4 regions of the Kitasatospora sp. NPDC098663 genome follow, and region 2 is predicted to be linked to each of the others. Evidence: riboswitches for the same ligand, from Rfam matches in the RefSeq annotation. Region 2 holds a riboswitch; each other region holds the start of a gene.

Region 1 (7,760 bases), on a different contig from region 2:
CCGACGCCCGCCGCTCCGACGCCCGCCCGGCCGCGGAGGGGGCCGGGGCCGCCGGCGGCAGCGACAGCTGGGCCAGCCCGCCGGCCGCGAGCAGCAGCGCACCGCGCCGGGACAGCGTCCGGCGGGCGCCGTCTATCGGGTGGGGGGCGTCGGGGTCGGACGGTGCCGGGCTCAGAGCCGGACCACCCCCGCGACCGGCATCGCGTTGACGCTCTCGTAGCGGACCCTGGCGCCCGGGTAGGGGGCGTGCACGATCACCCCGCCGCCGGCGTACATCCCGACGTGGTGCATGTCCCGGTAGAAGATCACCAGGTCTCCCGGCCGCGCTTCGGAGAGGCTGACCCGCTGCCCGGCGTACGCCTGGGCCTGCGAGGTGCGCGGCAGGGTCACTCCGGCCTGCCGCCAGCTGTAGTACATCAGACCGGAGCAGTCGAAGGCTCGGGGCCCGGTGGATCCGTAGAGGTAGGGCGAGCCGATCATCCGCACCGCGGCGGCCAGCGCGGCCGCCCCGCGCTCGGAGGCGGGCGGGGCCGTGCCGAGGTCCAGCCGGTCGGTGCCCCGGGTGGCCCGCTGTTCGGCCTCCCGGGCGTCCTGGGCGGCCATCCGGGCCCGCTCGGCGACGCCCAGGCTGTTGAGCAGCCGCTGGGCCTTGGTGAGCCGCTGCTGGATCTGCTGCTTGCTGTCGGCCAGCGAGCGGCGGGCCTGGTCGAGTTCGGCGAGCTTGCCGGCGGTCTCGGTGCGGCGCTGGTCGAGCCGGCGCTCGCGGGTGGCCAGTTCGTGCAGGGTCTCCTGCTGCCGCTCGGCGGCCTGGCCGAGGGTGCGGGCCCGGGACAGGTAGCCCTCCGGGTCGGTGGAGAGCATCAGCTGGGCGGTCTGGGCCATGCCGCCGCCGCGGTACTCGGCGCCGGCCACGGTGGCGAGGTCGCCGCGCAACTGGTTGAGCTGGTCCTGGGCGACGGCGATCTCGCCCTGGAGGACGGCCGTCTCGCCCTGGAGCCGCTGCTGCGTCTCCTGGGCGGCGTTGTACTTCTCGGACGCCTGCTCGGCCTCGCCGTAGAGCTGCTCCACCTGCGCCTTGACGTCCTTGCGGGTGGGCGTGTCCGGCGCGGCGGGGGCGGCCTGGGCGCTGCCGCCCGTCGTCACGCCCAGGGCGGTGGTGGCGGCCGCGGTCAGCACCAGCGCACGGGCGAGCAGTTGGGAACGACGGTGCACGGGCATGGCGGCAGCTGCTCCGATCCGGCGGTGGGGCCCCGCCGCCGCCCCAACGCGGGCGGCCCTGGAAGCGGAGTCCGGTGGCAGACGTTAGCGAGTCCGGGCAACCGAGTCCAAACCCCTGCCAACCCGAATATTTGACCCGCAATCGGACATTCGTCCGAGGAACCGGAAAAGCCGCAGGCCCGGCCTTCCGTGTGGAAGGCCGGGCCTGGGAGGGCCTGCGCGGGGATCAGACCCGCACGACGGAGGTCAGCGGCATGTTGCTGACGGCCTCGTAGCGGACCGACGCGCCCGGCTTCGGTGCGTGCAGCACCTGGCCGTTGCCCGCGTAGATGCCGACGTGGTGGGCGTCCCCGTAGAAGATCAGCAGGTCGCCGGGCTGGGCCTGGGAGAGGTCGCTGCCGATCCGGGTGCCGGCGTGGGCCTGCTCCTGCGAGGTGCGCGGCAGCGAGACGTCGACCTGGTTGAACGCCCAGACCATCAGGCCCGAGCAGTCGAAGGAGCCGGGGCCGGAGGCGCCGTAGACGTACGGGCTGCCGATCTTGGAGGCGGCGATGGACAGCGCCGCGGCGCCGCGCGAGCTGCCGGCGCTCGGCTTGGTGACCGGCGCGGCGGGGGCCTGCGACGCGCTCAGGTCGGTGCGGCTGTTGTCGCGGGAGGAGCGGTCGGCGGCCTGCTGGGCCGCCGCCTGCTGCTGGGCGGCCTTCGCGGCGGCGTCGGCCTTCGTCTTGGCCTCGGCGGCGGCCTTCTCCTCGGCCGCGCGGATCGCCTGGCGCTCCTGCTCGGACAGGGTGTTGAAGAGGTCCTGCGCGGCCTTGAGCTTGCCCTGGACGTCGTCCTTGGCGCTCTTCAGCTGCTGGGTGGTGGTCTCCATCTCGGCGAGCTTGTCCTGGGCCTCGGAGCGCACCTGGTCGAGCTTGCGCTGCTCGTCCTGGAGCTGCTTGAGCTGGCCCTTCTGGGTGCCGCCGGCCTGGTTCAGCGTGTCGGCCTGGCTCAGGAAGGTGTCCGGACTGGCGGAGAACATCAGCTGGACGGTCTGGGATATTCCGCCGTTGCGGTACTGCTCGCCGGCGATCTCGGCCAGGCCGCCCTGGAGGTCGGTCACCTGCCCCTGCTGCCGCGCCACCTGGTCCTGGAGGTCGGTGACCTGCTTCTGCAGCTGCTGCTGCTTCTCCTGGGCGGCGTTGAGCTTCTCGGTCGCGACCTCGGCCTGGTCGTTGAGCTGGTCGACCTGCTCCTTGACCTGGTCCTTGGTCGGCTGCGGGTCGGCGTGGGCGCCGGACTGCGCGGACAGCGCGACGGCCGCCGCGGCGAAGCCGGTCAGGATCGAGACCCGGGTGCGACTGGCGGGCTTGGGACGACGATGGGACGCCACGAAGGCGGACTCCTTCTTCCTACGCCGTCTACCGGGTGAGCTGACGGGTTCGGGCCGGAAGCGTGCCCTACGACGCCTCACGACCGTTCCACCGGCCGACCTGGCGCCGATTCACCCCGGAGGAACGTGGTTCCCCGGCTCCGTTCGACAGCACCCCCGACTGCTGGGCTCCCCGTCGGGCAGGCACTGGGCCCGCCCCGCTGCGTCACGAACTCGACGGAAACCACCGCCGTCACCCTGGCTGGGCGATCGGGAGTGCGGTGGTTCGGGGCACGACCCTAGTAACTGAACCGTGATCCGTTCAAATCCTTGTCAGAAAAAAGACGGAAGAAGACCAAAGTTCTTTTGTGAATATGACACATAGTGATCACCGCCGCACGCAAAGCTGATCACTCTTCACCGGCGACTCGCACTGCGGACAAAACCCGAACGCCACCCCCGGTCGGAGGGTGGCGTGGATCACAGGCCCGGACGGGCCCTTCGGGCGTGTCGGGACGTCAGACCCGGCGGATCGTGTTGATCTGCATCGCGTCGACCTTCATCACCTTCACCACGTCACCGGTGTGCGGCGCGTGCACCACCATGCCGTTGCCGATGTACATCCCGACGTGGTGCCGGTCGGGGCCGTAGATGACGAGGTCGCCCGGCTGGGCCTGGTCCAGCGAGACCCTGGTGCCGACGTTGCCCTGCTCCTGCGAGGTGCGCGGCAGCGAGACACCGGCCTGGCCGTACGCCCAGACCATCAGGCCCGAGCAGTCGAAGGTGGTCGAGCCGGTGGCGCCCCACACGTACGGCGAGCCCTGCTTGCTCATCGCCTTGGCGACGGCCACGCCCGCGTAGCCGCCGGCCTGCGGGAGGCTGCCGAGGTCGGCGCGGTCGCTGCCGCGCGAGGCGCGGTCGTCCTGCTGCTGCTGGGCCCGCAGCGCGGCGCGGTCGGAGGCGCTGAGCGAGTTCAGCAGGTCCTGCGCGGCCTTGAGCTTCTGGTTGACGTCCGTCTTGGCCTGGTTCAGGTCCTTGGTGGTGGAGTCGAGCGAGGCCAGGACGGCGGCGGCCTCGGACTTCTCCTGGTCCAGCCGGCGCTGCTGGTCCAGCAGGCCCTTGAGCGCCTCGGACTCGCTGGCGCTGGCCTGCTGGGCACTGGACGCCTTCTCCAGGTAGCCGGACGGGTCGGAGGAGAGCATCAGCTGGACGGACGGGTCGATGCCGCCGGTGCGGTACTGCTCGCCCGCCACGCCGGCCAGGCCGGTCTGGAGCTGGGTCATCTCGTCCTGGCTGCGGGCCACCTTGTCCTGCAGCTGGTCGGACTGCTTGCGGAGCTGGTCGGCCCGCTCCTTGGCGCCGTTGTACTTCTCCGCCGCCTGCTCCTGGTCCTGCTGGAGCTGGTCGATCTGCGCCTTGACGTCGCTCTTGCTCGGCTGGGGCGCGGCGTGCGCGGCGACCTGCGCGGAGAGGGCGACCGCGGTCGCCGCGGCAGCGGTGAGCACGGAGACCCGGGCGCGGCTCGGCTGCTTGGGACGGCGGTGGGAGGCCAAGGGAATTGCTCCTTCTTCCATCGGCCTCACCCGATCAGGTGAGAATCCGGAAAATAGGTTTGACGCCACACCCTAGGGAAGATCCACGGGTTTTGCCACTCCCCCGAAGGCGTGAACTCCACTTCCCCCGCAGGCTTCACCCGATGTGCACACCACCGCAAACCGGGCGCTGACCAGGCATCATCCCGCCGCGGCAGCCGTCAGGGCCGCGCCAGCCGGTTCAGCAGCAGAACGGAGGCCACGGGGCGCGCGCCGGCCTTCCGCACGCCCTCCGCGACCTCCCGGTCGGTGGACACCACCACCACCGGACGCCCCTGCGGTTCGGCCCGCACCAGACGGCGGATCAGCTCGTCCGCGGTCTCGCCGGTCCTGCTGAACCGCACCCGCACCCCGCGCGGTGGCGCCATGATCACCGGAACGTCCAGGTCCTGCCCGTCGAACACGCAGGTGACCTCCGCCTGCGTGCGCTGGGCCAGCATCGCCAGCCCGCCCAGCAGCCGGATCCGCTGCTGCTCCAGCGGCAGCGTCGGATAGCCCGTCTTGGTCACGTTGTAGCCGTCCACCACCAGGTGCACCTGCGGGATCGCCAGCAGCTGGTCCAGCAGCGCCGGATCGTCGTCGGCCAGACCGCGCCGGGCCACGTCGTGCGGCGAGGCCGCACCCGGCACCACCGCCTCCACCAGGTCCCCCGGCCGGATCTGGGAGACCGGCAGCGCCAACTCCCGCTGGAGCCCCTGAGCCGACTGCAGCACCGTGTCCAGCAGCAGCCGCAGCCGCATGTCCTCGACGCTGCGGCCCTCGCGGGCCGACCGGCGGCCCTGCTCGGCCGCCGTCTCCAGCTCGCCGACCCGGTGCCGCAGCCGCCGCGCCTCGGACTCCGCGGCGCCACGCTCGGCGGCCGCCTGCGCCCTCGCGGCCTCCAGCTCGGCGGTCAGCCGCCTGGTCTCGGCCTGCGCCCGGCGGGTGTCGCTCTCCAGCGAGCGCACCTTCTTCCGCAGCGACTCGGCCTCCCGGCGGACGTCCTCGGACTCCGAGCGCTGCCGCTCCAGGTCCGCCCGGGCGGCGGACCGCAGCTCGGCGAGCTCCGCCTGCAACTTCTCCACCAGCCGGGTGGCCTCGGCGGCCGCGCCCTCGGCTCCGGCCCGCTCGGCCTCCTCCCCGGCCTCGGCCACCAGCCGGCTCCAGCCGGCCGCCCGCACCAGGTAAGCGGCGGCGGCGACGTCCATCGGATCGGCGGCGCCCGGGACGCTGCCCGACTCCAACGCCTTCACCAGGTCCGGCTGGCCCAGTCTCAGCCGCTCCGCTATCCGCACCCGGAACGCCGGCTCCGACTCCAGCGCCGCGGCCAGCGCCGTGGCCGCGTACTTGGCCCGCCGGGCCGGGGTGAACTTGACGTACTGGCGCAGGCTCTGCGGCAGCTCGCCGGGCGGCAGCCCGCCGAGCGCGTCCGAGGCCAGGCCGACCACACGCCGGCGCACGCCCTCGGGCAGCGGCCGGTCCAGCTTCTCGGCAGCACGCTCCGGCGCCACCTCGCCCGAACCCGCCGCCTCACCGGAGCCCGCCGCCCCGCCGACGGCCGCGGGCTCGGACGGGGCCGCGTCGGCGGCCTGCGCCTGCGCGGCCGCAGCGGGCTGAAGCCCCTGCGCTTCGGCGGGCTCCCTCGCTGCGTCCACCACGTCCTCGGCTCCGATCCTGGTCCTACGGGGTCACGGCCCGCGGCCGCCGCCCTGTCGTCACGCTCCGTGCGTCCTGTCTGTATTGTCCCAGCGCGGCGGGCAGGCGCGCCGTGCACCCGCCCCCCGCGCCGTCGGGCGTCAGCCCTGCTCGGCGGAGGCCTCCGCGTTCTCGGCGCCCGGACGGGCCACCAGCTCGACCTGGTCCACGGCGTTGCACCAGCGGCAGCGCACCGACTCGATCGTCTCGCTCAGCACCTCGGTCTCCTCGACCTTGGACTCGCCGGCCAGGTCGAAGTGCAGGAACTCGGTGACCCGCGCGGTGCGGGTCACGTCGAAGCGGGTGAGGTTTCCGCACAGGGTGCAGCGCCAGCGCGTCTCGGCGGTCAGGGCGGGGACGGTCATCGGGGGTCCTCTCGGGTGGTCCCTGGGTGGGCTAGGCGCTCCCCCCGGAGCCCCGGCGTCGGCGGCGGGAGGCGGGATTGCCCGCCCCAAGCCTATTGCCTGAGGCAACCATCGCGGCCACCGGTCAGGAGAACGAGCGGGCTAGTCCACCTGCCGTACAAGGCCGTGTCACACGCCCGACACGGAGGGATGCTTGGCCCCATGGCAGTGACGGCCCCCGGGCACACCGACGCGCGGGGCGAGTACCCGTCCGTGCCCGCCCCGGCGGTCACCTACGCCCTGATCGCGCTCAACACCCTGGTGTTCCTGCTGGGCCCGGCCGCCGGGCTCAACCCGCTGTACGGCACCGGCCAGTCCCGGCTCTGCGCGGAGCAGCGGTACGAGCAGCGCTGGGGCGTCATCCCCGCCGAGGTGCTGGCCGGCCGCCCGCTGACCGCCGAGCAGCTGGCCCAGGCCCCCGACCCGGCCCCGGGCTGCCCGGCCGCGCCCACCCCGCGCAAGCACCCGGCACTGTCCGTCCTCACCGGGCTCTTCGTACACGCCGGCTGGCTGCACCTGCTGGGCAACCTGCTCTTCCTCCACGTCTTCGGCCCCACCGTCGAACAGCGGCTGGGCCGGGCCCGGTTCGCCGTCTTCTACCTGGCCGCCGGCAGCCTGGCCACGTACGGCTTCGCCCTCGCCGAGGCGCACTCCCCGGGCTCCACCCGGGTCCTGATCGGCGCCTCCGGCGCGATCTCCGCCGTCCTCGGCGCCTACCTGCGCTTCCATCCGCGGGCCCGGGTGACGACGCTCGTCCCGCTGCTGCTGTTCCTGCCGCTGCGCTTCCCGGCCTGGCTGGTGCTCGGCCTCTGGTTCGCCCTGCAGTGGTGGTCGGTCCACTCGGCCGGGCCCGGGGTGGCCTATCTGGTCCACGTGATCGGCTTCTCGGCGGGCTTCCTCTACGCCTGCACGGTGGTCAGCCACCCCCCGAGACGACCCGGCTGACGCCCGATACGCTGGCGGCACCCCACAAAGGAGCCCGAACAGTGATCACCGCCATCGTCCTGATCAAGACCAGTGTCGACCGCATCCCGGAGATCGCCGAGGCCATCGCGGCCATCGAGGGCGTCAGCGAGGTGTACTCGGTGACCGGTGGCTACGACCTGGTGGCGATGGTCCGGGTGCGCCGGCACGACGATCTGGCCGCGGTCATCCCGGGCCGGCTGAACAAGGTCCCGGGCGTGGCCCACACCGAGACCCAGATCGCCTTCCGCACCTACTCCCAGCACGACCTCGAGGCCGCCTTCGCCCTCGGCCTGGACGAGTAGGCCCCCCGGCCCCGCAGACCGGGCCCCGCCGACCGGGCCCCTCAGCCCTGCTGACGCCCCCGGTCGACCTGCACGGTGGCGACGCAGCGCCCGCCCTCGTTGCGGTAGTTCCACGCGGCACCGTCCGTGACCAGCTCGCGCACGGCGGTCAGGAAGCGGTCGACGTGCTCGTCCGGGGTCCCGGCCCCGAAGCTCACCCGGATCGCGTTCAGGCTCCGCTCGCCGGGCAGCGACGGCTCGGGCGCCCCGCACT
Region 2 (7,760 bases):
TCCGCTCGCCGTCGGGGCCGGCGACGCAGAACAGGTCGATGGGGCCGAGGTGCTTCTCGGCGGTGTCGACGAGGGCGGCGACGTCGCTGGGGCGGCGGATGTCGCCGCCGACGCCGACGACGGGGCAGCCCGGCCGGTCGAGTTCGGTGGCGAGGTCCTCGGCGACGCCCGCACGCTGGTCGGCGATCAGCACTCCGGCGGCGCCGGCGGCGGTGAACCGGCGGGCGAGCTCGGCTCCCGATCCGCCGTCGAGTACCGCGATGACGACGACTGCCCCGCTGACCCGCATGGTCTGCTCCTCCCTGTGGGCGACACCGCACCGGCGCCCACGATTTCTGCGGAGGATCGTAGGCAGGTCCTGACCCTCCGCAACAGGGATTACCCCTCAGGTGACCAGGGTCACGCCCGCCACCCGGCCAAGAGCTGTCCAAGAGCTGTCCACGGACCGTCCACGGGGCGTCCACGGGGCGTCCACGGAGCGTTGGCGGGCCGTCCGCCGGGTGTTGACGATCCGGCCCCGCCGGTCGCGGTCGCCGGAGGCGGTGCGGCCGCGACCCACCGGATACGGTCGACGCATGCCAGTGCAGCCCGACCCCGCCGCCCCGCAGCTCTTCACCTGGGAGTTCGCCACCGACCCGTACCCCGCCTACGCCTGGTTGCGCGAGCACGCCCCGGTGCACCGCACGACGCTGCCGAGCGGGGTGGAGGCCTGGCTGGTGACCCGCTACGCGGACGCGCGGCAGGCGCTGGCGGACGGCCGGCTGTCGAAGAACCCGGCGCACCACAGCGAGCAGGCGCACCGCACCGGGCGGGTGGGAATTCCGGGGGAGCGCCAGGCGGACTTGATGACGCATCTGCTGAACATCGACCCGCCGGACCACACCCGGCTGCGCCGGCTGGTGTCGAAGGCGTTCACGCCGCGCCGGGTGGCGGAGTTCGAGCCGCGGGTGCAGCAGCTCACGGACCGGCTGATCGACGGCTTCGCGCAGCGCGGTTCGGCGGACCTGATCCACGAGTTCGCGTTCCCGCTCCCCATCTACGCGATCTGCGACATGCTGGGCGTGCCGGCCGAGGACCAGGACGACTTCCGGGACTGGGCCGGGATGATGATCCGGCACGGCGGCGGTCAACGCGGCGGCGTGGGGCGGGCGGTGAAGCGGATGCGGGCGTACCTGCTGGAGCTGATCCACCGCAAGCGGGCGGATCCGGGTGACGACCTGATCTCGGGCCTGATCCGGGCGAGCGACCACGGCGAGCACCTGAACGAGAACGAGGCCGCCGCGATGGCGTTCATCCTCCTGTTCGCGGGGTTCGAGACGACCGTCAACCTGATCGGCAACGGCACGTACGCGCTGCTGCGCAACCCGGAGCAGCGCAGGCTGCTGCAGGAGTCGGTGGTGCGCGGCGAGACGGCGCTGCTGGAGACCGGGATCGAGGAACTCCTGCGCTACGACGGTCCGGTGGAGATGGCGACGTGGCGTTTCGCGACGCGGCCGCTGTCGATCGGCGGGGTGGACATCCCGGTGGGCGATCCGGTGCTGGTGGTGCTGGCCGCGGCGGATCGCGATCCGGCCAGGTTCTCGGACGAGAACACCCTGGACCTGGCCCGCACGGACAATCCGCACCTGGGTTTCGGCCACGGGATCCACTACTGCATCGGGGCCCCGCTGGCCCGCCTGGAGGGACGGAGCGCACTGGCCACGCTGCTTTCCCGGCTGCCGGACCTGCGGCTCGCGGAAAACCCGGAGAACCTGCGCTGGCGAGGTGGCCTGATCATGCGTGGCCTGCGGGAACTCCCGGTCGAATTCACTCCGGAGACCCGCTCTCCGCACGCGCCTCCGGTCACGCCGACCGACGCTTCGACACGCTGACGGCACGTCTCCGGCGGCTCATGGGGCCGGGTCTGAACCCGTATCAATCCGGACATACCGCCGCCGTTGGTAGGCGATTGACCACGCGCCGTAATTTGTGTGTGATATCGGCGATATGAGCTTGTTATTGGTCTGATGATCTGTCTACTCTCCCTGGAGTTCGCAGCTGCGGACCTCGTGCGCGGAACGCCGAATCCTGCCCGCCGCGCCACGGGAAACCGACCAGACCCTGGGCAGGGGCGGGGGAACCAGGTTTGTTGCCGTTCCCCAACGGCTTGGGGTGAAGCCGCCCGAGCGGAATCGTTTCCGCTTTCGGCGGCCGGGCCACCTCCCGGTCCGAACCCGACAGCTCACCTCGCAGGCGTGCGGAGAGGGACCTCTTCATGCTGTTCGTTGGAACTGGCCGTCACCGTCGTCGCACCCAGGCCGAGAAGGCCATCGCCGTCGCCGGTGTGGCCGGCGTCGGACTCGCGATGCCGCTCCTCACCGCCACCGGCGCCTCCGCCGCCCCGGCCTCCACCTGGGACGCCGTCGCCCAGTGCGAGAGCGGCGGCAACTGGAGCATCAACACCGGCAACGGCTTCTCCGGCGGCCTGCAGTTCACGCCCAGCACCTGGAAGGCGTACGGCGGCACCTCCTACGCCCCGCAGGCCAACCAGGCCAGCAAGGCGCAGCAGATCTCGGTCGCCGAGAAGGTGCTGGCCTCGCAGGGCCCGGGCGCCTGGCCCGTCTGCTCCCAGAAGGCCGGCCTGACCAAGGGCGGCGCCCCGGCCTCCGTGGACACCTCCACGGACGCCAAGCCCGCCAAGCAGCCCGCCGCCAAGCAGACCCAGCAGACGCAGGCCCCGAAGCCCGCCCAGCAGCCGGTCAAGCAGGCCGCCCCGAAGCCGGCCGCCCAGCAGCCCGTCCAGCAGGCCCCGCAGCAGACGCAGCCGCAGACCCAGGGCTTCTCCGGCAAGGCCGGCTGGGACGCCGACGCGAAGGTGTACTGGTACCAGAACAACGGCGCCTGGTACTGGACCAGCCACCAGAGCGTCTACCAGCAGTACGCGGGCCAGCCCGCCGCCCAGCCGCAGTCCGCGCCCCGCGCCGCGCAGCCCGCGCAGTCCGCCCCGGTCGCGCAGTCCGCCGCCGCGCAGGGCGGTCACGACTACACCGTCCGGGCCGGCGACACGCTGTCGACGATCGCCGCCGCCCAGGGCGTGTCCGGCGGCTGGCAGTCGGTGTACGACGGCAACCGCGGCACCGTCGGCGGCAACCCCAACCTGATCATGCCCGGCCAGGTGCTGCACCTCGGCTGAGCGGCCCGGGCCCCGAACGGCCCGCGCCCTGCGGGCGAAGGGGGACGAGTGCCGTCCCCCTTCGCCCGCATTCCCCCGTATTCGCCCGCTTCGATCGGGCAAGCAGGTGAACTACTGGCGGGTAGCCGGGCCACACGCTGAGACGGGACCGAGGCCAGCGCGGCCCCGGGGGCCGGGGCGGTTAGGCTCTGGTCGTAACGACTCCGCAATCGTCCCGCCGGCAGCACCCAACGTCAGCCGGACCCTGCTTCCGCAAGGAGATGCCTCGTGCCGTCCATCGATGTCGTCGTAGCCCGTGAGATTCTCGACTCGCGTGGCAACCCCACGGTCGAGGTCGAGGTCGGCCTCGACGACGGCAGCACCGGCCGTGCCGCTGTCCCGTCGGGTGCCTCCACCGGCGCCTTCGAGGCGCTGGAGCTGCGCGACGGTGACAAGAACCGCTACTTCGGCAAGGGCGTGGAGAAGGCCGTCCTGGCCGTCATCGAGCAGATCGGCCCGGAGCTGGTCGGCTACGACGCCACCGAGCAGCGCCTGATCGACCAGGCCATGCTCGACCTGGACGCCACCCCGGACAAGTCCTCGCTCGGCGCCAACGCGATCCTGGGCGTCTCGCTGGCCGTGGCGCACGCCGCCTCCGAGGCCAGCGACCTGCCGCTGTTCCGCTACCTGGGCGGCCCGAACGCGCACGTGCTGCCCGTTCCGATGATGAACATCCTCAACGGCGGTTCGCACGCGGACTCCAACGTCGACATCCAGGAGTTCATGATCGCCCCGATCGGCGCGGAGTCCTTCTCCGAGGCCGTCCGCTGGGGCGTCGAGGTCTACCACACCCTCAAGGGCGTGCTGAAGGAGCGCGGCCTGTCGACCGGCCTCGGCGACGAGGGCGGCTTCGCGCCGAACCTGGACAGCAACCGCGAGGCCCTGGACCTCATCACCGAGGCCATCCAGAAGGCCGGCTACGTGCCCGGCCGCGACATCGCGCTCGCCCTGGACGTCGCCGCGTCCGAGTTCTACGAGGACGGCGCCTACCAGTTCGAGGGCAAGGCCATCTCCGCCGCCGAGCTCATCGAGTACTACGCCGGGCTGGTCGACGCCTACCCGCTGGTCTCCATCGAGGACCCGCTGGACGAGTCGGACTGGGACGGCTGGAAGGCCATGACCGTCAAGCTGGGCGACAAGGTCCAGCTGGTCGGCGACGACCTGTTCGTCACCAACCCGGCCCGCCTGGCCAGGGGCATCGAGACCGGCACCGCCAACGCGCTGCTGGTGAAGGTGAACCAGATCGGCTCGCTGACCGAGACCCTGGACGCCGTCGAGCTGGCCCAGCGCAACGGCTACCGCTGCATGATGTCGCACCGCTCCGGCGAGACCGAGGACGTCACCATCGCCGACCTGGCCGTCGCCACCAACTGCGGCCAGATCAAGACCGGTGCCCCGGCCCGCTCCGAGCGCGTCGCCAAGTACAACCAGCTGCTGCGCATCGAGGAGATCCTCGACGACGCCGCCGAGTACGCCGGCCGCGGCGCCTTCCCGCGCTTCCGCTCTGCGGAATAGCAAGCACAGCCGCTCCTCGGAGCGGCGAGCACGGTCGCTCCGCCGACCGGTGAGCACGCCTGACCGGTGCCCCGCCGTTCACCCCGTAGGGTGGACGGCGGGGCACCGTCGCGACCAGGAGGGGAACGGGAGATGGCAGGCTGGAGGATCCCGGGCTTGGCGGCCCGGCCTCGCTTCACGAGCCGGGCGACCGTCCTCGTCCTGGTGCTCTGCTCGCTGGTGGCGATCCTCGCCTACCCGACGCGGCAGTTCATCTCCCAGCGCGCCGAGATCTCCGCCCAGCAGGCGAAGGCCGACCGCTCCCGCCAGCAGGTCGAGCAGCTGCGCCGGGAGAAGGCCCGCTGGCAGGACCCCGAGTACGTCAAGGCGCAGGCCCGCGCCCGGCTGCACTACGCGATGCCGGGGGAGACCCCGTACATCGCGGTGGATCCGGCCGGTCCGGCCGCCGCCCGGCCCTCGGCGTCCGCCTCCGCTGCCGCCGCCGGTCCGGCCGCCTCCGACGGCGCGCCGGGCGGCTCGGCGCGGGCCGCCAAGCCCTGGTACGCCAGCATCTGGGACTCGGTCGACGCCGCCGACACCACCGACGCCGCCGCCCCGGCCCCCGCCTCCCCCCGTCCGCTCCCACCGTCCCCCGCTGGAGACACCTCCCCCCATGACCACTGAGAACCACCCCGCCGTCTCCGACGCCGACGTCGCCGCCATCGCCGCCCAGCTCGGCCGGGTGCCGCGCGGCCTGCGCGGCGTCGCGCACCGCTGCCCCTGCGGTAACCCGGACGTCGTGGAGACGGCCCCCCGACTGCCGGACGGCACGCCGTTCCCGACGCTGTACTACCTGACCTGCCCCAAGGCCGCCTCGCTGATCGGCACCCTGGAGGCGGACGGCGTGATGAAGGAGCAGACCGCCCGGCTCGCCGAGGACCCGGAGCTGGCCGCCGCCTACCAGAAGGCGCACGAGGACTACATCGCCCGGCGCGACGCCATCGAGGTGCTGGAGGGCTTCCCGAGCGCCGGCGGCATGCCGGACCGGGTGAAGTGCCTGCACGTGCTGGTCGGCCATTCGCTGGCGGCCGGCGAGGGCGTCAACCCGCTCGGCGACGAGGCGATCGGCCTGCTGGAGGACTGGTGGGCCAAGGGCCCCTGCGTCTCCCCGGCCGAGGTCGAGGCCGCCGGTGCGCGGGTCGCCCGCAACCGGGCCAAGGACCATGACCACCAGGCCGTGATCGAGGCCAAGCAGCAGAAGGCCGCCGAGCGCGCCGCGAAGAAGCGGGCCGCCGAGGAGTCCGACCCCGGGGAGTCCGCGTGAGCATGACCCGGGTGGCCGCGATCGACTGCGGCACCAACTCGATCCGGCTGCTGGTCGCCGATCTGGACCCGGCCACCGGGGAGATCACCGACCTCGACCGCCGCATGATCATCAACCGGCTGGGCCAGGGCGTGGACCAGACCGGCCGGCTGCACCCGGACGCGCTGGCCCGCACCTTCGCGGCCTGCCGCGAGTACCGGGAGGTCATCGCCGGGTTCGGAGTCGGCCCGGAGCGCACCCGCTTCGTCGCCACCAGCGCCTCGCGGGATGCCGAGAACAGCGACGAGTACGTCGAGGGCGTGCGCGCGATCCTGGGCGTCGAGCCCGAGGTGGTGAGCGGCGAGGAAGAGGCGCACCTGTCCTTCGTGGGCGCCACCAAGGAGCTGACCGGCGGCCAGTTCCCGGCGCCGTACCTGGTGTTCGACCTCGGCGGCGGCTCGACCGAGTTCGTGCTGGGCGGTGCGGACGTGCAGGCGGCGCGCTCGGTGGACATCGGCTGCGTCCGGCTCACCGAGCGGCACTTCGGCGGTGCCGAGCTGCCCTCGCCGGAGCAGATCGAGACGGCCCGGGCGCACGTGCGGGCCGAGCTGGACAAGGCCGAGGAGGTCGTCCCGCTGCGCGGCGCGGCCACCCTGGTGGGCCTGGCCGGGACGGTCACCACGGTGTCCGCGATCGCCCAGGACCTGCCGGCCTACGACTCGGCGGCGATCCACCACTCGCGGATCGGCCGGGAGCGGGTCGCCGGGATCGCCCGCGAGCTGCTGGGTGCCACCCACGCCGAGCGCGCGGCCATCCCGTCGATGCACCCGGGCCGGGTGGACGTGATCGCGGCCGGCGCGCTGGAGCTGCTGGAGATCATGGAGCGGACGGGCGCGGCCGAGGTGGTCGTGAGCGAGCACGACATCCTGGACGGCATCGCCTGGAGTATGGCCTCCTGACCTCCTGCGGGCCTTACCCGACCGGCCCCGGCACCCCTTTCGGGGGTCCGGGGCCGGGGCGCGCCCGGACCGGTGCGGGAAAGTTCGTGAATTTCTTCACATGGCGATCCAGTCATTCGCCGCACCTGCTCGCCCGCTACGTCCGAAATGTGGGACCGAAGGTCTGCTCGCCGTGACGACCCCTGGATCGCAGGTCAAGCCTCGGTTGAGGTTTGAAAATCGAAATCACGAGCGGGAACCCGGGCACCGTACGGATCGTTGCTGCTCAGCAGGGTGGTATTCCGGCGTGCGCTCGCGAGGGGGCGCCCGGGACCGTGAGCCGACGCGCTGGGCCCGGATTTGCGGCCGCGCAGTGTAGCACGGGGTGTCCAGAAGCTTGTGACCGGGCTCACGAAGGCTGCTCCGGACGGTGCTGGATACTTTCGGATATGAGCACCACGGAGCGTCCTCGCATCCTCATTGTCGGCGGTGGTTACGTCGGCCTGTATGCCGCGATGCGCATCCTCAAGAAGATGCGTTACGGCGAAGCGACCGTCACGGTCGTGGACCCGCGGTCGTACATGACGTACCTGCCCTTCCTCCCCGAGGCGGCCGGCGGCAACGTCGCGCCCCGCAACCTCGTCGCGCCGCTGCGCAGCGCCCTCAAGAAGGCGGAGGTGCTCACCGGTGCGGTCACCGGTGTGGACCACGCCCGCAAGGTCGCCACCATCCAGCCCGCGGCCGGCGACAGCTACGAGCTGCCCTTCGAGTACCTGGTCGTCGCGACCGGCTCGGTCTCCCGCACCTTCCCGAT
Region 3 (7,760 bases), on a different contig from region 2:
GTCGGGTCGAGCCCGGCGCGGACCGAAGTCCTGACCAACCGCTGACCGTAGACCGCCGCCCGGGGCCGGCCCCCGGCCCCCCGCCGTCGGACAATGGCGCCGGCTCCACCAAACCCCCGTTTTGGTGGAGCCGGCCGTCTTCGTACCGGGCGCCCGAGCGGCGCCCACCGGCGCGCGGTTTCACGGTGCGACTACCGGCTCCGCCAGTATATTGGCCCGGAGCCAACGAACGTTCGGAGCAGACACGATGGCACCTCGCGGGGATTCGGTCAATGAGGAGATGCGGCAACGCTCCCGTCGGCGCATCATGCGAGCCACCGTCGAACTGGTCGACCGGCACGGATACGCGGGCACCACGCTGACCGACATCGCCGAGCGGGCCGGGCTCGCCCGCGGGCTGCTCTCCTACTACTTCGACGGGAAACGGCTGCTGATGCAGTCGGCGACGCACCGGATGATGCACCAGTCGCTCTCCGGCGCGCTCGCCGAACTGACCCCGGACGCCACGCCGGCGGCCCGGCTGGCCCACGCGATCGACGCGGTCCTCACCCTCGCCCTGGAGCATCCACGGGTGATGCGCTCACACCTCGCGCTGATCCTGGACCCGGACTCCGGCGCCTTCGTCCAGGACCCGGAGCAGCAGCAGCTCGGCGCGATCCTCCAGGGCCTGCTGCTCGACTGGGGCGCGCCGGACCCGGCCGCCGAGCACGCGGTGCTGCGCAGCGCGCTGATGGGCGGCTGCATCGGGGTGCTGCTGCCGGGCGCCGAACTCCCGCTGGCACCCATCCGGGCCGACCTGTTCCGCCGCTACGACCTGCCCTGGGAGCTGGGCACCCCGCCGCAGGCACTGCCGCCGGAACGCGAACGGCCGCCGGCCCGCGGCTGACGGCGGGTGGACGGCGGCTCGGTGTCCGGGCGACCGATCGCGGGCGCCGGACCCGTACGCTCCGCTGGGAGTTCCCCTCAGCGCTCCTTGAGGATCGAGGCCAGCAGGTCCACGGTCCGCTCGGGCGTGAGGCTGTCCACGCAGAGCCGCTCCATGACCTGGATGTACGCGTCGACGTCGTCCCGCTTGTCGAGGTACAGCGCGCTGGTGAGCTGCTCCAGGTAGACGACGTCCGCGAGGTCCTGTTCGGGGAAGCGCAGGATCGTGAACGCCCCGGACTCCCCCGCGTGCGCGCCGAATCGGAACGGCATCACCTGGATCACGACGTTGGCCTGCTCGGCGACGTCGATCAGGTACTGCACCTGGCCGCGCATCACCTTGGGCCCGCCGACGGGGCGGCGCAGAGCGGCCTCGTCGATCACGGCCCACAGCCGCGGGCTGGCGCCCTCGGTCAGCAGCTTCTGGCGACGCAGGCGGAGGCTGACCCGCCGCTCGATCTCCTCCTCGCTGACGACCGGCCGACTCTGTCCGAAAACCGCCCGTGCGTACTCCTCGGACTGCAGCAGTCCGGGGATGAACTGCACCTCGTAGGTGCGGATCAGCTGGGCGGCCTCCTCCAGGCCGACGTAGGTCTGGAACCAGCCCGGCAGCACGTCGTTGAAGCTGTGCCACCAGCCGGACTTGTTGGCCTCGCGGACCAGCCCGAGCAGTGCCTCCCGCTCCAGGCCGTCGTCCACGCCGTAGAGGCTGAGCAGGTCGGCGACATCGCGCTCCTTGAAGCTGACGCGGCCGAGTTCCATGCGGCTGATCTTGGACTCCGAGGCCCTGATCGCGTAGCCGGCGTCCTCGCGCGTGATGCCACGCGTCTCACGCAGGCGACGCAGCTGAGAACCGAGGAGGATCCGGCGGACCATCGAGCCGCCGCCCGGCTGAACTGTGGTCATGCGGTCGAAACCTCCACCTTGGGCAAACAGCGCACAGTCTGCCATCAGTTGAGCGCTCACGGTGCCGATACTGACGGATGTTCCTATCAGTTCCACACTCCACACACCAGGATGCACGTGCATCCGGCGCTTGCATATGCCAATAGTGCGACTGCACGTGAATCGACTCTTGCATCTGCAGTGAGCGCACACCACCATGGTGCACGTGCACCTGCACATCCCTGGCATTCCCGCGGGCTCCGCGTCGACCCCACGCGCGACTCCGTGCACCGACCCGGCAGCGTTCCCCCGCGCCACCGGGGGAACGTGTGCGCGCGCGCTGGTCGAGGGGGCGGCCGAGCGGCCGAGCGAGTCGGAGGTGACCGGCATGACCCCGGCGGGTCCAGCCGTGTCCGCCCCCTTATGGGAGGAGCTCTTCATGAGCACCGGTACGGCTTTGGCGGTTGACCCCCATGTGGTCACCTGTACGCTCGCTCCTCGCTTCGAAGCCGTCAGAACCGCGCGCGACTTCGCCAGAACCTCTCTTCAGCGCTGGGGCCTGATGGAGCTGTTCGACGACGTCGCGCTGGTGGCCTCGGAGCTGGTGACCAACGCACTGCGGCATGCGGTCGGCGCACGGCCCGACCCTGCGGGTGGCGCCCAGGGCGAGTACGACTTTCCCATACAGCCGACCCCCGAAGGCCGGCTGCCGATCCGAATAAGCCTCGTGCACCGCTCTCCCCAGGTGGTCTGCGCGGTGAGCGACCCGAGTTGCATCGGCCCGGTCGCCCGGGAGGCGGACTTCGTCGCCGAGTCCGGCCGCGGACTGCACCTGGTGGAGTCCTTCAGCCGCTCCTGGGGTTGGCACCCGCTGGGCAGCGGCAAGGTGGTCTGGGCCCTGTTCGAGGCGGAGCCGGCCACCGGTTCCGAACTCGGTGGACGGCACCGGCGCTCGGCCTAGCGCCAGGCGGCGCGCGGCCGGCCGAGGGAGGCCCCGAGAGGACCGCACCCCGGGCTCCGCGGGGCGGATCGACGGGCCTGGCGCAGGTGCGCCACGGGCCCCGGCTCGGCCCTCAGAACGATTCCCACGACGATTCCCCGGCCCGCCCCCCGGACGAGCCGACCGGACCGACGGCCGAACCGACGGCCGGGCACCCCGGCGGCCCGACCCCCGTCCGCGTCCGGGCCCCCAGCCGTGCGCGGGACCACCCGCCGCACCTGCGCGCGGCCGGCCGCGAGAACTCCCGTCGCGAGAGCACCCGTCGCGCGGCCCCGGACCGGCTCCGGAAAAGACAAAGGCCGTCGCGGTGTCAGCACCCACGACGGCCCCCCGATGGCAGGACGACGGCCGGTCAGACCGCCAGGTGGTCGAACTCCCCGTCCTTGGCCCCCAACAGCAGGGCGGCGATCTCGGCCCGGGTGTAGATGAGCGCCGGACCTTCCGGGAAGCGCGAGTTGCGCATCGCCACATCGCCCCCCGGCAGGGCCGCGAACTCGACGCAGTTCCCCTGGGAGTTGCTGTGCAGGCTCTTCTGCCAGACAACCCCCTTGAGGTCGGCGGCCGCCATCCCGTTGTAGGTGTCGTACGAGCCGTGCGTGTCCTGCGAGTCGTGCATAGAAATCTCCCGAAGAGCTCCGGAGTGGTCGTCCAGCGCGGCGCTCCCGGCACCCGCCGAACGAACGGACCGGCCCCGTACCGGCCCGGCACAACGCCTCACTTGACGCGATGATAGCTGCTGTGCACGTGCATCAGCACGGGACAGTGCAGGTGCACGAGGCCTTTCACCGGCAGTTCCGAACTCTTCACGGACCCTTCTCCTGACGGTACGTAAACGGACATAGCCGAGTGAATCGTCAGATTCTCGATAACCGGCCGTGAGCGGCCCCCCGCTGAATGTTGATCTTCAGACGCCCGGAGTCGCGCCTTCGTGACCCTCCGTCAGGCGATGTCCTGGCTGTGAGACATCTCACGCGCCACAGAGGCAACTCGACGCCCCGTCGGACACGTCAGGGCAACGAGCGGTGATCGCTCGAGGGCTGGGTGAGATATGTCCGGATTGCGGGCAAACCGCCCGGACGGTCACGACGGGAGCGCGGCGCACCCGCCATGACCACGCGAAACCCGACCGGCAGCCGAATGCGGGCCTGACGGGCCGATGTCCTACGATCTCCGGCATGAGCACCGCAGCCATCCCGGGCGCGCCACTGCCCGTCCGCACTCCAGGCTCCCGTGCGCGGGGGCGCCACCGTCGCCCCGAGCGCCCCGAGATCCCGGCCGGATCCCCGGCCCTGGTGCTCGCCGTGCCCGCGACCGCCGGGCCCGAGTCCCGCTCGGTCGTCGAGGAGCTGCTGTCGATCGTCCGCAGCGAGCAGAGCGGCATCCAGACCGCCGTCGGCTACCTCCCGGGCGAAGCCGCCCAGGGCGCCGACAGCGACGACCGCACCGTCGCCGAACTGCTGGCCATGGCCGCCGAGGCCGGCCTGCCCGCGCCGGTCCTGGTGCCGCTGGTACCGGGCCCGCACGGATTCCTGACCGAACTTCACGCCCTCGCCGCCGATTACGGAGCCCCCGTCACCGACGTGCTCGGCCCGCACCCGCTGCTCGCCGAGGCCGTGCACGTGCGCCTGTCCGAGGCCGGCCTGGCGCGTGCCGACCGGGCCCGGCTGTTCGCCATCGCGACCGCCGCGGACGGCGTCGTGCTGACCACCGTCGGCGGCGAGGAGGCCGCTGCCGCGGCCGGCATCACCGGTGTCCTGCTGGCGGCCCGGCTGGCCGTCCCGGTCGTACCCGCCGCGCTCGACGTACCGGGCTCGGTCGCCGCGGCCGTCAACCACCTCAAGGAGACCGGCTCCCAGCGCCCGGCGCTGGCCCCGCTGGTGATCGGCCCGGAGGCCGACTCCGAACTGCTCGCCACGGCCGCCGAGGAGACCGGCTGCCCGTCCGCAGCGCCGCTGGGCGCCTACCCGACGGTCGGCCAGCTGATCGCCTCCACCTACCTGGCCGCGCTGCCCGCACCCTCCCCCGAGGCCCTGGCGCAGGCCGAGGCCGAGGCCGAGGCCGAGGCGGCGGAGGCCGCCGGGGGCGCCCACGCCGACCACTCCGGCCGGGGCGGTCACGCCGCTCACGCGGCTCACGCCGCCGCCGAGGAGTCGGTCGGCCAGTAGCGGTCACCGCACGTGCGAAGGGCCCGGGACGCAACCGTCCCGGGCCCTTCCCGCTTGTCCTGTAAGGGAGTTAAAGGGCGAATGAGCGCGATGTCCGTTCTATCCGCATTTGTTCGCCATCGCTCGACGCGCCCCCCGAGGGCCACAGTGCGGACCCGCCACCCTCCCGGCGGGCGGCCCCCCGGGCGGTCCGACCCTCCGTCACCCGCATCCTGAAGCGCAGACAGTTGTGCGCATCCTTCGCCGGGTTGCCGGAAATCGGTCATTTTTGATCATGGCGAGCGAGAGGAACGATCGTTCTCACCAAACCGTGATGCGCGTCACAGGTGTTTGCAGTTTGAACTTAAGTCTGCTTAACGTGCTCCCCGTTCGTGGCCACACGAACCCAGTTCATCCGCGACGCCGAGTCCTGCCGTCGGATGTCCTGGCAGCGCGAAAACGCACCACGGCAGGAGCGGGGGACCCACAGGTAAGTCGCCCCGGACCGTTCCCCGGAACGATCCAGGGCTAGGGGTGAAGCCGCGCCCACAGCGCGGCCGGGCAACTCCAGCCCGAATCCGACAGCTCACCTCGCAGGCGTGGGAGAGGACCGCGTCTTCATGCTGCCCACCAACGGCACCCGTCTGTCCAGCCGTACCCGACGCGTCATCGCCGCCATCGGCGTCGCGGGCGTCGGCCTCACCATCCCCTGCCTCACCTCCGGCACCGCCTCCGCCGCCTCCGTCGCCACCTGGGACAAGGTCGCCCAGTGCGAGAGCACCGGCAACTGGAGCATCAACACCGGCAACGGCTTCTACGGCGGACTGCAGTTCACCTCCAGCACCTGGGCCGCCTTCGGCGGCACCGCCTACGCCCCCCAGGCCAACCAGGCCACCAAGGACCAGCAGATCGCCGTCGCCGAGAAGGTCCTCGCCTCGCAGGGCCCCGGCGCCTGGCCGGTGTGCTCGGTCCAGGCCGGCCTGACCAAGGGCGGCGCCGCTGCCGCCGTCGACACCTCGGCCGGCTCGGCTGCCGGCTCGACCGCCACCAAGCCCGCCGCGAAGCCGGCCGCCCCGGCCACCCCGGCCACCAAGCCCGCGCAGACCCAGGCCCCGGCCCCGAAGCCCGCCAAGCCGGCCGCACCGGCCCAGGACCAGGCGCAGAAGGGCCAGAACCAGGCCCAGAACAGCGCCCAGCCCCAGACCGACGACTACACCGTGGCCTCCGGCGACTGGCTGTCCTCGATCGCCGACAAGCACAACCTCCAGGGCGGCTGGCAGCGGCTGTACGAGCTCAACCGCGGCACCCTGACCGAGGGCCCGGACTCCATCTACCCGGGTCAGCGCCTCTCGTTCAAGGACGGCGGCCAGGCCCAGCAGTCCGGCTCGTCGGCCACGTCCGGCTCGGACTTCACCTGGTTCGACCGCTCGCAGAAGTCCGGCCAGACCTCCGACAGTGGCGCCGCGAACACCAAGCCGGCGGCCCAGCCCCAGGCTCAGCCCCAGGCCACCAAGCCGGCTTCCAAGCCGGCCGCCCAGGCACAGACCCCGGCGCCGGCCCCGGCCGCCACCGGCAGCATGGCCGCCGCGGTCTCCTTCGCCCAGTCGAAGGTCGGCCAGGCGTACGTCTACGGCGGTACCGGCAACGGCGGTTGGGACTGCTCCGGCCTGACCCAGGCCGCGCTGCGCGCCGCGGGCGTCTCCGTCCCGCGCGTCGCCGCCGACCAGGCCGCCGCCAGCACCCGCGTCTCGCTGGACAGCCTCCAGGCGGGCGACCTGCTGTTCTGGTCCAACAACGGCCAGAACTCCGGCGTCTACCACGTCGCGATCTACATCGGCGGCGGCCAGTACGTCGAGGCCGCCAACCCGAGCTCGGGCGTGCGCCTGCAGACCGTCGCCAACTGGGCGCCGGACTTCGCCGGCCGGGTCTGAGCACGACCGCCGGGTGCAGGAGCCGCCCCACGGACCACGAGGGCTGACCCGGCACCCGGACAGCACGCAACGGGCCCCGGAGAGCAGTTGCTCTCCGGGGCCCGTCCGTTGACCGTCCTCAGCGCGCGCAGGCCCCCGTGGACCCGCGCATGACCAGCTCCGGCTGGAACATGAACTCCCCGCGCTGGGCCGCGTTTGCGCCGACCTCCTCCAGCAGCGCGTCCACCGCCGCGGTCGCCATCGCCTCGACCGGCTGGCGGATCGTGGTCAGCGGCGGCTCGGTGAAGGCGATCAGCGGCGAGTCGTCGAAGCCGACCACCGAGACGTCGTGCGGCACCGACAGCCCACGCTGCCGCACCGCCCGGATCGCCCCGAGCGCCATCATGTCGCTGCCGCAGACGATCGCCGTGCAGCCCTTGTCCAGCAGCGCGCCGGCCGCCGCGTGCCCGCCCTCCACGCTGAACAGCGTGTGGTGGACGAGTTCCTCGGCCTCCTCCTGGCTCCGCCCGAGCACCTCGCGCATCGCCGCCGTGAAGCCCTCGATCTTGCGCAGCACCGGCACGTACCGCCGCTGCCCGACGGCCAGCCCGATCCGCTCGTGCCCGAGTTCGGCCAGGTGCTGGACGGCCATCCACATCGCGGCCCGGTCGTCCGGCGAGATGAACGGCGCGTCGATCCGCTCGCTGTAGCCGTTGATCAGCACGAACGGCACCCCTCGGCCGGTCAGCCGGGCGTAGCGGTCGTGGTCTGCGGTGGAGTCGGCGTGCAGCCCGGAGACGAAGACGATGCCCGCCACGCCCCGGTCGACCAGCATCTCGACCAGTTCGTCCTCGGTGGACCCGCCCGGCGTCTGGGTGCACAGGACCGGGGTGTACC
Region 4 (7,760 bases), on a different contig from region 2:
CAGCCGGGCCCGCTCCAGGGACTGCGCCAGGATCCCGGCGAAGGCCGAGTACAGGGTGCGGTCCTCCCGGCCGAACGCCCGCTCGGCGGAGAAGGTGATCAGGCAGGAGCCCACCTGCCGCCCGGAGGCGACCAGCGGCAGCACCGCCCAGGAGGCCGGGGTGAGCGGGCCGTGCCGGCCCCGGCCCGCGTCGGGCTCGCTGAACAGCGGGGCGGAACGGGTCAGCGCGTGCTGCATCACGTTCTCGGAGAGGTCCGCCAGCCGGGTCAGCTCGGTGCGCCTCGGCCCGCCGTACACGGTGTGCGAGACGGGCAGCAGCCGGCCCTCGTCCACCAGGTCCAGGACGATGCTGGCGGCGCCGAACGCCGGGCGGGCGACGTCGGTGACGGCGGTGGTGACGTCCCGGACGGTCACCGCCCGCGACAGCGACCGGGTGAGCGCGAGCAGCAGTGCCGTCCGGGCCCCGCCCGGGGTGGCCTGGTCCTCGGCCTGCTCCCGGGGGTGTTCCCGGTCCTGGCCCTGGCCCTGGGGCCGGCCCTGGTCCCGGTCGGAGAGCAGCCCGGCGACCCGGACCGGCCGGCCGTGGACGTCCAGCATCACCTCGCCGGTCTCCTCGATCCGCGCCACCCTGCCGCCCCCGCGCAGCACCCGGTACCCGATCCGGTACCACCCGCCGGTGGTGAGCGACTCGGCGAGCGCGGCCTGCACGTCCGGCAGGTCCTCCGGGTGGACGATCCGGTCCAGCTCCGGGGCGGAGCCGTCGGCGGTGGCGGGCTGCCCGGTGACCCGGAACGCCGCGGCGTCCCAGTAGCTCTCGCCGGTGACCAGATCGCGCTCGAAGGCGCCGTGCCCGGCCGCCCGGACGGCGAGCGACAGCATCGGGTGGGCCAGCCCGGCGGGGAGGCTCCCGGCCCCGTCCGGCGGCTCCCCGGCCGGATCCTGGGGTATCCGGGCGTCGGCGTGGTCGAGCAGGTGGGACAGCCGGTGGGCGCAGGCCTCGCCGATGGTCTCCAGGACGTCCAGGTCGCGGCGGGGGACGGTGCCCCGGTGGGCCAGCGCGAGGGCCAGGACGCCGACCGGCCGCTCGTCGACGACCATCGGCAGGGCGATCACGGCGACCATGCCGGTGCCCATGCCGGCGTTCTTGTTCGGGTAGTCCACGCTGGTGTGCTCGGGGCTGAGCAGGTACGGGCGGCGTAACCGCAGGGCCATCGCGGCGGGGAGGTCACCGGCCGGATCGACGATGCTGTAGCGCTCGTGGGCCCAGTCCGGCAGCCCGTGCGAGGCGGTCAGCCGGAGCATCCCGGCGGAATCCAGCAGGTAGAGCGCGGAACCCTCGCCGGTGATCCACCCCGGCCCCTCGGCGAGGACGGTGCCGAGCAGTTCGGCGGCGCTGGTGCAGCCGAGCAGTAAGCGCACGCAGCGCATGGGGCTGCGGGCGGTGGGACTGCTGCGCTGTGTCCGGCTCTCGTCCTCGGAGGGGGGAACCCACGGAGAGCTCAGGTCCATCGGATACCCGGCCTTTCCGCTCTCGGGGGGTGGGTGCCCTCTGGGTGCCCGAACGGGCACTTAATTCTTCATACCTTATTTCTCAAGCGGGTGCTGAAGCGGGTGAATGGTGGCCCAGACGGCGTACCAGGACCAGCGTCCGGTCGTCCGCCGCGTCCCGCGCCACCGTCCGGACCAGCCGCTCCGCCGCACCCCGGGTGAGCTGCTGCTGCGTCCGCCACGGCCGCACCACCGGCTCGGCCGCCGCCAGCAGCCGACCCACCCCCTCGTCCAGATCCCGACCCGGCACCTCCACCAGGCCGTCACTGAACAGCAGCAGCGAATCGCCCCGCCGCAGCCGCCCCGACACCGCCGGATACAGCGCGCCCGACACCAGCCCCAGCGCCGGGCCGCCGTGCCCCGACCGCGCCCAGCCGCCGCCGTCCGCTCGGCGGAACTGCGCGGGCGCCGGATGGCCGGCGTTGAACAGCAGGTAGTCGCCCGTCGCCGGGCGCAGCGCGAGGTGCACCGCCGTCGCGAAGTCGTCCTCCCAGCCCATCCGCACCAGGTGGTCGTTGGCCGCCGGCAGGAACGCCTCCGGCGGCACCCGCCCCAGCAGCATCGCGAACGCGCCCGACAGGTGCGTCGAGCGGGCCGCCGCCCGGCTGCCCTTGCCCGACACGTCCACCAGCAGCAGCTCCAGCAGATCCTCCTCGGGGCGGTGCGCGCACAGCAGGAAGTCACCCGAGAACGAGGTGTCGCCGGCCGGCGCCAGCGCACTGTCGAAGTGCCAGTCGAGCAGCCGCTCCGGGAGCCGGGCCAGCGTCCGGGTGTGCTCGGCCAGCTCCAGCAGCATCGAATCGCCCTGCGTTCCGCGCAGACCCAGCCGGTGCCGGAACCGGTTCGCGGCCAGCACCGTCACCGCGGTCGCGGCCAGTACCAGCGTCACCCCGATCCGCACCCCGAGCGGATCCCGCACCACCGCCCCCAGCACCCCGCCGGCCAGCGCCGCGCACACCAGCACCAGCAGCTGCCCGCGCCGCAACAGCAGCCCGCCGACCACCAGCGGCAGCACCAGCGCCGACGGCGGCCAGCTGTACGGCAGCACGATCGGCAGCAGGCTCAGCACCGCGGTCACCCCGAGCAGCACCCCCAGCGCGTACCGCGCGGCCCGGGCGTTCCCGTCCAGCAGCCGCAGGTACCACCGCCGCGCCCTCGCTATCGGTGCGGGCACGTGGACCTCCGCCAAGGGGTCGGCGGTCCCCTGTCATGACCACCAGTCAGCCCGGCCACACTAACCCGTCCGCCCCCACCGCCCCCAGGTCCGCTGCCTGCCCGCCGCACGGGAAGTCGGCCGGTCCGACTTCTCGCGCACGCCTCACCCGGTGCGCCGGCCGTTCGTTCGTCGTGGGGGGCCGGTGCGCCGGGCGGCGTCTCAGGGGGTGGGCCAGGTGCGCAGGCCGGTGGTGAGGAGGGTGATGAGGCGGCTCTGGGTGGTGGCCAGGTCTTCGGCGAGCTGGAAGCCGCCGCCGATGGAGAGGGAGGCGAAGCCGTGGGCGACGGAGCGGACGGTGCGGGCGGCGTGGATCGCCTCCGCGCCGTCGAGGCCGTACTCCCGCAGGACGGCGATGATCACCCCGACGAGCCGCCCGGCCGCGCGGGTGAGGTCGTCGTCCGGCTGCGGGGCCTGGGGGAGCGCGTTGTAGCGGTGCGGGTACTCGGTGGCGTACGCGTGGTAGGCGCGCAGGACGGTGGCGACGGCGTCGTCCCCGCTGCGGCCGACGGCGGCCTCGGCGAGCCGGTCGGCGAGTTCCTCGGTGACCCGGACGGCGATGAGCCGCCGCAGTTCGGCGAGGCCGCCGCTGACGTGCTTGTACAGCGACGGGGTGGCGACCCCGGCCCGGGCGGCGACGGCGGCCAGGGTGAGGGCCTCGGCGCCCTGCTCGTCGATGAGGGCGAGCGCGTGGTCGACGACCTGCTCGGGGGTGAGTCCTACTCGGGGCATGGTGCGGGCTCTCCGTCGGTGGAAGGGGGAAGGGGGAAGGGGGCTGAGGCGGGCGGGTGGGGCTCAGGCGAGTTCGGCGAGGAAGGGCAGCAGGGCGTCGGCGGTGGCCTGCGGGTTGTCTGCCATCGGGTAGTGCCCGGATCCGTCGATCATGACCTTCCGTGCGTTGAGCGCGGCGGCCTGCCGGTCGGCGACGGCTTCCGGCTTCGGGAAGTCGGGGTCCTCGCTGCCCATGATGACGAGCGAGGGGCAGCGGACGGCCGCGGTCCAGCCGATGGGCGCGGAGTCCCCGCCGACGTATCCGCGGGTGGCGGTCTTGCGGCCGGGGGTGCGCATGGCGGCGACGAGTCCGGCCACGTAGGCGTCGAAGTCGGCGGGCTTGGCGCCCGGGTAGGCCAGCTTGCGGTGGTAGAGGCCCCAGAAGGCGGGCGAGTGGACGGTCAGGAAGCCCATGACGCGCAGGGCGCCGCGCATGAGGGCGCCGGGCGGGGGGTTCTCGACGAAGGCGTCGACCAGGGCGATGCCGGCGACCCGCTCGGGGGCGTCGCCGGCGGCCTTGACGACCGTCGCGCCGGTGTAGGAGTTGCCGACCAGGACGGCGCGGTCGATGCCGAGGTGGTCGAGCAGGGCGAGGACGTCGGTGGCGATGGCGGCGGGGGAGTAGTCGTCCCAGACGATCGAGGATTCGCCGAAGCCGCGCAGGTCCATGGTGATGACCCGGCGGCCGGCGGCGGCCAGCAGCGGGCGGAGGTGCCGGTAGGCGGCGCGGGTGTCGAGCATTCCGGGGAGCAGCACGACGGGGGCGCCGTCGCCCTGGCGGGTGTCGTCGTAGGCGAGGCGGCCGCCGGTGACGTCGAGGTACTGGGTGGTGGGGGTGCTGGTGGCGTTCATGGTGGGCCTCCGGAGGGCTGCCGGTGCGGGGCTTCGGAGCGGGGCTTCGGTGCTGCCGCCGATAGCCATAAAGCTAAGACTAATAGCCTTAGCCGTCAAGTCCCTGCGTCCTCGCCGTCCCGTGGCGCGGGAGGTTGGTGAGGGGCGCCCGGGTGGCGGGTCGTCCGTTGACGTCCGATCACGTGAGGCGGCGTCAATGGTGTTCAAGCGTGCTCAAGGGGCCCAAGAGGGACAAAACGCCCTTCGCGCCTCAGAGCGCCCCGCCCGCCTCCGGTCGTCCCGGGCGAACGGCTTGGAATCAGGGCCTCCTAGGATTAACGTTTGATAACGCAGCGCGGTCCTCAACGCCGTACCCAGACGGCACCGTGCGCCGTCGCCTAATCCCGCCGACCGGCCTCCGGGCAGGTCAGGGAGCCGGGGAACCACGTTCCTTGGGGTGAATCGGCGGGGCTCCGGCCCGGCCGTAGGAGACCTTCCTGCTCCGAACCCGTCAGCTAACCCGGTAGGCGCGAAGGAAGGAAAGGAGCGCGCCTCCGTGGCGTCGACGCACACCCCGGCACACCCGGCCGGCCTCGCAGCAGCAGGCACCCGGCTCCTCGACCACCCCGGCCCGGACAGCCCCGAGTACGCGGGCCCGGAGGCCGAGACCAACCGGCACCGGATGCCGCGTCAGGTCCGCGGAACCTCCCCGCTGCTCGGCGTCACCGCCGTCGCCGCCACCCTGGGCGCCACCGGCTTCGCCTCCGCCACCCCGGCCGCCGCCCCGGCCATCGAGACCCCGGACGAGACCCCGGTCGCCCTCTCCGCCGACCCCGGCCTCGCGCTCGCCGCCCGCATCCAGCTGCAGGCCGACAGCCAGCGCACCGCCGCCGAGGAGGACGCCCGCGTCCAGGCCGCGAAGGAGGCCGAGGCCAAGGCCGCCGCCAAGGAGGCCGAGGCCAAGCGGGCCGCCGAGGAGGCCGAGCGGGCCAAGGCCGCCGCCCTCACCCTGCCGGTGCGCGACTACCACCTCACCGCCCACTACGGCCAGAGCGCCCGCTACTGGGCCCACCTGCACACCGGCCTGGACTTCGCCGCGGACACCGGCACCCCCGTCTACGCGGTCGGCCAGGGCACCATCACCTCGGCCGGCTGGTCCGGCTCGTACGGCTACCGGATCGTCGAGACCCTGCCCGACGGCACCGAGATCTGGTACTGCCACCTCTCCTCGATCATCAAGGGCTCCGGCAAGGTCGCCTCCGGCCAGCAGATCGGCAAGGTCGGCGCCACCGGCAACGTCACCGGCGCGCACCTGCACGTGGAAGTCCGCCCCGGTGGCGGCGCCCCCGTCGACCCGGAGACCTGGTTCGAGCAGCGCGGCCTCAACCCCTGACGCACCCGCGAAGCCCCGGCCGCCGGAACCAGAAGGCATCGCGGCCGGGGCTTCGCCGCGTCACTGCTGCGCAGGCTCCGCCGGGTCCGCCGGGTCGGCCGGGTCCGCCGGGTCGGCCGGGTCCGCCGGGTCCGCCGGGTCTGCCGGGTGCGCGTCGAACTCCTCCTGCGCAGGCCCCGCCAGCCCCTCCAGCCGCGCGTCGAACTCCTCCTGCGCCAGCCCGGCCAGGTACGCGTCGATCTCCTCCTGCCCCGGCTCCGGCGCGAGGTCCGGGAACTCCTCCACCAGCAGTCGCGGCAGCCCGGGAACCGTCCACTCCCCGAACAGGTCGAGCGCGGCCTCCACCGCCGCCTCCTCGAACGCCCCGAAGTCCCCGGCCAGTTCGTCCGGCATCGGCCGGCCCAGCGCGGTCAGCTCGGCCAGGTTGCGGTAGCTGCGCCGCATCAGGCCCTGCTCCAGCAGCCGGCGCGCGCCGTCGGTGGCCATGCCGACCGAGATCACCCGGGTCGGGCTCCAGCCCTGCTCGTCCACCTCGTCCAGCCAGCCGGTCTGCGCCAGTGCGGCGAACCTGGCCAGCCGCTCCTCCTGCGCCAGCTCCCGGAAGCCGGTCAGCCACTCCCGCACCGCCTCCGGATCCGCGACGTCCGCCCCGTACGCGTGCAGCAGCAGCGCGTACAGCCGGGGCCAGGTCACCAGGTCGGCGCGGCGCAGCAGCCCGGCCGCGACCTCGCCCTGCCACTCGGCCTCGGCGTGCAGCCGCTCCTGGCGCTTGGCGTTGAGCCGCTTGGCGGCCCGCTGGTGGTCGGTCAGCAGCCGGACGGCGGCGCCGTACGCCAGCGGGTCCGCCTCCGGTTCGGGTTGGACGTACAGGTAGAGCCGCTCGTACAGCAGGTGCTCCACCGCGTTCGAGGTCAGTTCGGGCCAGCCGTCGTGCATCCTGCCCTCGCCCAGCTCCAGCAGGGCCAGCACCGCGCGCAGCGGCGCTTCGGCCACCGGCGTGCGGTCCTCGTCCGCCGCCCAGGCGAGCAGGTCGGAGGCCCTGGTGCGCGGGGCGAGCCGCAGGTCTTCGTCGTTCATAGCTCGAACGGTAACCGCTGGCCGGGAGTAGGGTCGGCTGCCATGGTCCCCGTACGACTCACCGGCCCCCGGCTGGCCATCCGCGAGTATCACCACACCGCCGGCGACGTGGACGCGCTGTACGAGCTGTTCGGCGACCCGGAGGTCACCCGCTACCTCCCCTTCGAGCCGCGCGACCGCGAGACCTGCGCCGACCAGATCGAGCTCTACCTGGAGGAGGCGATGGCGCCGGAGCGGGACACCTACCGGCTGGCCGTCACCCGGCGCGACGACGCCGAGGACCCGGCGGACGCCACGCCGATCGCCCACGCCTCCCTCACCCTCGGCAGGCACCGCTCCGCCCACCTCGGCTACGTGCTGGGCCGCGACGTCCGGGGCCGCGGCTACGCGGGCGAGATCGCCGGCCTGCTCTGCGAGCTCTCCTTCGAGGCCCTCGGCGTGCACCGGCTGGCGGCCCGCGTCGACGTGGACAACGCGGCCTCCGTCAAGGTGCTGCTCCGGCTCGGGTTCCAGCTGGAGGGGCGGGTCCGACACGACCTGTACAAGGGCGGCGCCTGGTCCGACTCGTACCTGTACTCGCTGCTCGCCGACGAGTGGACCGGCGCGACCGGCTGACCTTTCGGCGCGGACCTGGGGGCGGGCCTGCCGGGTCAGGCCCGGGGGGGTTAACCCCACCCCCGATCCGCCAGGCCTCCGGATCCTCTCCGGTCCGCCGTTCGACCAGACTGATGTCATCAGCAGTCGAGAACGAGGGACCGGGGCCGGGACATGAGCATCAGCCGAAGCACGCAGGACCGCGAGTGGGACGTCCTCGGTGGTTACGGCGACGACCCGCGTCCCGCTCGGGCCCACCGGACCGAGGAGCCGCCGGCCGTCTGGCGGGCGCCGTTCTCCAAGCACTACTACCGCGAGATCGGCTACACGCTC

What was found. A riboswitch is a leader RNA that binds a small molecule or an ion and turns the genes downstream of it on or off. The one in region 2 is predicted to bind cyclic di-AMP.
Region 1: linked by a shared signal. The riboswitch ahead of ACIQVZ_RS00055 (NlpC/P60 family protein) and the one ahead of ACIQVZ_RS19760 (transglycosylase family protein) in region 2 are both predicted to bind cyclic di-AMP.
Region 3: linked by a shared signal. The riboswitch ahead of ACIQVZ_RS32270 (transglycosylase family protein) and the one ahead of ACIQVZ_RS19760 (transglycosylase family protein) in region 2 are both predicted to bind cyclic di-AMP.
Region 4: linked by a shared signal. The riboswitch ahead of ACIQVZ_RS28280 (M23 family metallopeptidase) and the one ahead of ACIQVZ_RS19760 (transglycosylase family protein) in region 2 are both predicted to bind cyclic di-AMP.

What each region holds. Positions count from the first base shown of each region.
Region 1 is NZ_JBIWAP010000001.1:10,356-18,115, forward strand. It holds gene ACIQVZ_RS00050 (NlpC/P60 family protein) at 172-1,218, opposite strand; gene ACIQVZ_RS00055 (NlpC/P60 family protein) at 1,445-2,590, opposite strand; cyclic di-AMP (ydaO/yuaA leader) riboswitch at 2,601-2,750, opposite strand; gene ACIQVZ_RS00060 (NlpC/P60 family protein) at 3,088-4,122, opposite strand; gene ACIQVZ_RS00065 (NYN domain-containing protein) at 4,323-5,651, opposite strand; gene ACIQVZ_RS00070 (hypothetical protein) at 5,937-6,200, opposite strand; gene ACIQVZ_RS00075 (rhomboid family intramembrane serine protease) at 6,402-7,184, shown strand; gene ACIQVZ_RS00080 (Lrp/AsnC ligand binding domain-containing protein) at 7,226-7,507, shown strand; gene ACIQVZ_RS00085 (aminotransferase class V-fold PLP-dependent enzyme) at 7,549-7,760, opposite strand, start outside.
Region 2 is NZ_JBIWAP010000016.1:174,208-181,967, forward strand. It holds gene ACIQVZ_RS19750 (SDR family NAD(P)-dependent oxidoreductase) at 1-289, opposite strand, end outside; gene ACIQVZ_RS19755 (cytochrome P450) at 576-1,871, shown strand; cyclic di-AMP (ydaO/yuaA leader) riboswitch at 2,082-2,249, shown strand; gene ACIQVZ_RS19760 (transglycosylase family protein) at 2,255-3,172, shown strand; gene eno (phosphopyruvate hydratase) at 3,440-4,726, shown strand; gene ACIQVZ_RS19770 (septum formation initiator family protein) at 4,883-5,389, shown strand; partial or broken gene ACIQVZ_RS19775 (DUF501 domain-containing protein) at 5,361-5,882, shown strand; gene ACIQVZ_RS19780 (Ppx/GppA phosphatase family protein) at 6,032-6,967, shown strand; gene ACIQVZ_RS19785 (NAD(P)/FAD-dependent oxidoreductase) at 7,396-7,760, shown strand, end outside.
Region 3 is NZ_JBIWAP010000039.1:10,420-18,179, forward strand. It holds gene ACIQVZ_RS32240 (MFS transporter) at 1-45, shown strand, start outside; gene ACIQVZ_RS32245 (TetR/AcrR family transcriptional regulator) at 308-886, shown strand; gene ACIQVZ_RS32250 (helix-turn-helix transcriptional regulator) at 964-1,830, opposite strand; gene ACIQVZ_RS32255 (ATP-binding protein) at 2,249-2,770, shown strand; gene ACIQVZ_RS32260 (DUF397 domain-containing protein) at 3,162-3,425, opposite strand; gene ACIQVZ_RS32265 (hypothetical protein) at 3,985-4,974, shown strand; cyclic di-AMP (ydaO/yuaA leader) riboswitch at 5,406-5,566, shown strand; gene ACIQVZ_RS32270 (transglycosylase family protein) at 5,553-6,884, shown strand; gene ACIQVZ_RS32275 (LacI family DNA-binding transcriptional regulator) at 7,003-7,760, opposite strand, start outside.
Region 4 is NZ_JBIWAP010000029.1:94,223-101,982, forward strand. It holds gene ACIQVZ_RS28260 (SpoIIE family protein phosphatase) at 1-1,419, opposite strand, end outside; gene ACIQVZ_RS28265 (PP2C family protein-serine/threonine phosphatase) at 1,592-2,722, opposite strand; gene ACIQVZ_RS28270 (TetR-like C-terminal domain-containing protein) at 2,924-3,493, opposite strand; gene ACIQVZ_RS28275 (alpha/beta hydrolase) at 3,557-4,384, opposite strand; cyclic di-AMP (ydaO/yuaA leader) riboswitch at 4,749-4,907, shown strand; gene ACIQVZ_RS28280 (M23 family metallopeptidase) at 4,920-5,756, shown strand; gene ACIQVZ_RS28285 (hypothetical protein) at 5,817-6,833, opposite strand; gene ACIQVZ_RS28290 (GNAT family protein) at 6,876-7,448, shown strand; gene ACIQVZ_RS28295 (sensor domain-containing protein) at 7,602-7,760, shown strand, end outside.